One region of the Arthrobacter sp. MOO21 genome, then DNA from elsewhere that is predicted to be linked to it. Evidence: riboswitches for the same ligand, from Rfam matches in the RefSeq annotation. Region 1 holds a riboswitch; the other holds the start of a gene.
The links. Region 1 has a riboswitch for cyclic di-AMP ahead of AC2JAJ_RS04245 (aggregation-promoting factor C-terminal-like domain-containing protein). Riboswitches for the same ligand answer to the same signal wherever they lie in the genome.
Positions count from the first base shown of each region.

Region 2: another riboswitch for cyclic di-AMP. It lies ahead of AC2JAJ_RS17185 (LysM peptidoglycan-binding domain-containing protein); the one in region 1 lies ahead of AC2JAJ_RS04245 (aggregation-promoting factor C-terminal-like domain-containing protein).

Region 1 is NZ_CM170671.2:942,663-944,857, reverse strand. Features, by position in the region: gene upp (uracil phosphoribosyltransferase) at 1-30, shown strand, start outside; gene AC2JAJ_RS04250 (glyoxalase superfamily protein) at 76-465, shown strand; gene AC2JAJ_RS04245 (aggregation-promoting factor C-terminal-like domain-containing protein) at 549-1,247, opposite strand; cyclic di-AMP (ydaO/yuaA leader) riboswitch at 1,253-1,412, opposite strand; gene AC2JAJ_RS04240 (sensor histidine kinase) at 1,605-2,195, opposite strand, start outside.
Region 2 is NZ_CM170671.2:3,689,245-3,691,439, forward strand. Features, by position in the region: gene AC2JAJ_RS17185 (LysM peptidoglycan-binding domain-containing protein) at 1-818, opposite strand, end outside; cyclic di-AMP (ydaO/yuaA leader) riboswitch at 822-1,011, opposite strand; gene AC2JAJ_RS17190 (TraR/DksA family transcriptional regulator) at 1,404-1,763, shown strand; gene AC2JAJ_RS17195 (DNA alkylation repair protein) at 1,760-2,195, shown strand, end outside.

The sequences.
Region 1 (2,195 bases):
GGTGACCGCCTTTACGGTATTGCCGGGTAGCCTGCAACCCTTTTCCCATCAGGGTCCCGCCGCTAGCCTGTGCGGATGGACTGGAAACTCGAACTTGTCTTTGTCCCCGTATCCGACGTTGACCGCGCCAAGGACTTCTATGTCAACAAGGTGGGTTTCAACGCGGACTATGACGAGCGGCCTTCGGACGACGTCCGCTTTGTACAGCTGACGCCGCCTGGCTCTGCCTGCTCCATCTGTATGGGCGAGGGGCTTTTGGACGCCCCTGCCGGCACGGGAACCGTTCTTCAGATGGTGGTCGACGATATCCAGGAAGCGCACGACCACCTGAAGAACAACGGTGTGGACGTCAGTGATGTTGAAGTGCTGCCGTGGGGCCACTTTGTGTACTTCGCAGATCCGGACGGCAACAAGTGGGCTGTCCAGTACATCCCGTGGCGGAACGCGGGGCAGGCTGCAGGCTGATTAACGCGGCAGCAGCCCGCATCCAGGGATGAGGGCTGCTGCGGGTGCTGGGTTACGCGCCTGGCGGCACGCGTGGGTGGCTCCTAGTACCAGTTGTGGGCCAGGTGGAAGTTCAGGGCGCCACAGGGAGAGTCGTAGCTCTTCTTGATGTAGTCCAGGCCCCAGTTGATCTGGGTGCGGTAGTTGGTGAGGTAATCCGCGCCGGCGGCGGCCATCTTTTCGGCCGGCAACGACTGCACGATGCCGTAGGCTCCGCTGCTGGCATTGGTGGCCGTGGTGGTCCAGTCCGATTCCTTGGTCCACAGCGTCTTCAGGCACTGCATCTGGTCGGCGCTCCAGCCAAAGGATGCCAGCTGGCTGGCCGCGTATGCCTGGGCGCCGGCAGGATCATTGACCGCGACGGCGGGAGCCGGCTCGGGCGCGGGGGCGGGAGCAGGTGCCGCCTCAACAGGGGGAGCGGACGGAGCAGGTGCCGGCTCGGCGGCCTGGGGTGCCACGCTGATAGGCGCGGGAGCGGGGGTCGCTGCCGGATTCGACCGGATCTCGCTCTTCTCGATGCTCATTTGGGCGTCGGAAGCTGCTGTGGAAGAGTGTGCCCCAGTGGCCGACACCGGCGCGATGCTGCTGGTGGCCTGGCCCGCGGCGCCTACGCCAACCAGCACGGCGCAGGACGCCGCCAGGATGGCGGCCCGCCGGCCGAGGGTGCTCTTCTTGGCCGCCTCGGGTTTGGCCCGGTGTTTTGACTTGGACTGCAGGCAGGGTTCTGCCGTGTTTTTGGACATGGTCTATCGCCTCTCACACCTGCGGAGTTAGCTGTCGGGTTCGGATGAGGGCATCCGGCAGCACGGAATGAACACGTGCTGCTTAACCCCAAGGGCAGTCAATGCCCGGGACGGTGGGTCCCCCGCCTCTGCCGTTGCTAAAGCGGAATCCGGGAAGTGGCAGAGCTTGGCGTCAACCCGGGATTGCGGTCCGAACGCGGGCCGCACTCAATCGACGGTACAGGAAGCCAGCGCTTAAGTCACATTTAGGTAACGGAAGTCACGATGAGTGGCGCGTCGCGTTGCACGCCGTCACCAGTCGTTATCAGCCCCGCAGTGGCCGTTGTTGCTGGCAGTGGCTTAACGCTTGCTGCGTTGTCAGCGCCTGGTTCCGGGAAGGCGCACGGCGAACTCTGTCCTGCCGGGCCGGGAGGCCAGTTCCACGGTGCCGCCATGGGCTTTGACGATCGACTCCACGATGGAAAGCCCCAGCCCGGACGAACCCTCCCCGAATGAGCCTTCCGCGCCGGAACGGGCTGCGTCCGCCCGGGCGAAGCGCGAGAAGATCCTGCCCTGGAACTCCGCAGGGATACCTGGCCCGTCGTCGGTCACAGTGACCACCACGCTGCCGTCGGCCGAGCGCATCACACCGGTAGTCACCGTGGTGCCCACGGGCGTGTGCTTGCGTGCATTCGAGAGCAGGTTTGCCAGTACCTGGTGCAGTTGGATGGTGTCCCCGCGGACGGAGACGGGTTCGTCGGGCAACTGCAGCTGCCAGGTGTGGTCCGGTGCCATCACCTTTTCGTCACTGACGGTTTCGACCACGAGTTGGGTCAGATCCACGTCGGTGGTGTCGGGCGTCTTGCCTTCGTCCAGCCTGGCCAGCAGCAGCAGGTCCTCCACCAGCGCCGTCATCCGCTCGGACTGGCTTTGCACCCGACCCAGCGACTTCCAGCCGTCTTCGGTAAG
Region 2 (2,195 bases), 1.7 Mb from region 1:
CTGATGGAGTGTACCTCGGTGGTGTAGCCGTTGACGCCGCCACTGACCACCTGGCCGTTGCCGGCGTACACGCCAACGTGGCCGGAGGTGATGATGAGGTCACCGGGGGCCGGGCTGCCCACCACACTGCCGTACTGGAAGAACTGGGTGGGGGCCAGATCGCCCACAGACTTGCCCACGGAGCGCAGGGCCTTCTCCACCATGGCGGTGCAGTCCTGCTGGACACCCAGCTGGCCGTAGGCCGAAGCGAGGATCGCGGCTCCCGTACCGGTACCGGTGGAGGCCGGGGTGGCCGACGCGTAGGACATGTTCATCCCGGTGTTCACCGGGGTGGACGCCGCAGCCGCCGTCACGGGGGCCGGGGCGGCAGCGGGTGCCGGAGCAGGTGCCGGGGCTGCCGCAACGTAGCCGGCACCCGGAATCTGGATCTGGTCACCCGGGTAGATGATCGAGGACAGTCCCAGCCCGTTGGCGGACAGGACGTCGTTCAGGCCAACACCGTAGGCTGCCGCGATGGCGCCCAGGGTATCGCCGGAGACCACCGTGTGGACGGTGGCGGCAGCGGCGGCCGGTGCTGCCACCTGCGCGGCGGGCGCGGCGGCGGCTTCGACGTTAGTCTGCCCTGTGGTGTCCGGGGCGGTTACACCTGCGTGGGCCGGCGCACCGACCCCGAAGGCAATACCGGATGCTGCTGCCACTGCGAGCGCCGGGCGGCCCAGCGAGCGGGCCTGGGACTTTGCTGTCGCGGCGAGGCCCTCGAGCACAATTGAGCGGGCCGGAGTCGCGCGGTGACGGGCTGCATTGGAAATTTTTGACACGGTTGATCGCCTCTCCCATGCCTGCGGGGTGAGCTGTCGGGTTCGGGCTGGAGATGCCCGGCCGAAAGCACCCGCGACGGACGGAGGCGCTATTCGACTTAACCCCAAGGCCTCAAGAGGCCATGGAAATGTGGTTCCCCCGTCCCTGCCAGCTGGAAACGATCGAATCCCGGGTCAGCGGCAGGGCTCGGCAAGCTGATGGGAATGTCCCGTCTGGGAGGGACACCATCCGACCATAACCCGCGCTCGGGCCAATTGTCACATTTGGATAACATGCGATGCTGTCCTCTCGAATTCAGCAATCGTCTTGATGCCCCACTTTGGCCTGCTGCTGCTGCGTGCCTGGGATAGTTTGGTAACTCTTCAGCAGCAACCTCCGCCAAGGCCGGGTAAGCACCCACGTGAGTTTCGGCACTATGCCCCTCACCGTGACCAGGATCAAGGCTCCCGGAAGCCGCGCCAGCCCGGCCCCCGTCGGTGCCCGGCGCATCACCGGTAACGGCGGTGCCAACGATGACTCCCCGTGCGGCGTCTGGAACCACTCGTATCCGGGAACTGTTACTGAGGGGGCGCTAGGCTTTCCCTATGCCAGACGTTGAACGGTTCCGGGTGCTGCTCGAGCAGGAGCGGGAACGGAGGTCGGCGTTGCTGCCCGCGCTCCGGGCAGATATCGCGGCGGCGAATTCGGCGCGCCAGGACTCGAACGTCGACGACGAGCACGACCCCGAGGGCGCCACGATTGCCTTTGAGCTCTCCCAGGCGTCGGCCCTCCTGAAGCAGAGTTCCACGGGCCTGGACCAGGTGGTGGCGGCCCTGGACCGGATCGCCGCCGGCACCTACGGTATCTGTGCCGTGTGCGGGGAGCCCATCGCCGAGGGCCGGCTGGAAGCCCGGCCGTGGACCCCTTATTGCATCCGGCATGCCGCGGCGGGGCGGGGACAATGACCGGTGCCACGGATACGGTGGCTGCTGCGGCGGAGTTCATCGACCGGACCCTCCAGAACGAGGGCGCCTGGTACCGGGCGGACGACGTCGGCAGCAGGCTGGGCGGGGCCCTTGCCTCCTACGGCTCGTCCGTGGGGGCGGTCCGCGGTACCGTGCGCGATGCCTTGCGCAAATTCAAGGCCCTTGACCACGACGGCACGGTCATGCTCGCTTCCGCGCTCTGGGGCCAGCCCAGACCCGGTGCCCGGCCCGTTTTTGAGCGGCGCCTGGCCGCCGTCGTGCTGCTGCAGTCAAAGGTCCGCATCCTCAGGCATTCGGACCTGACCCGCCTTGAGGGGTTCCTCCGTACCGCGCTGGCGCAGGAACTGGCGGAACCGATGCTCGCCCATGTCCTGGTGCCGCTGCTGGCCGGACTGGGGGAACGCGAACGGC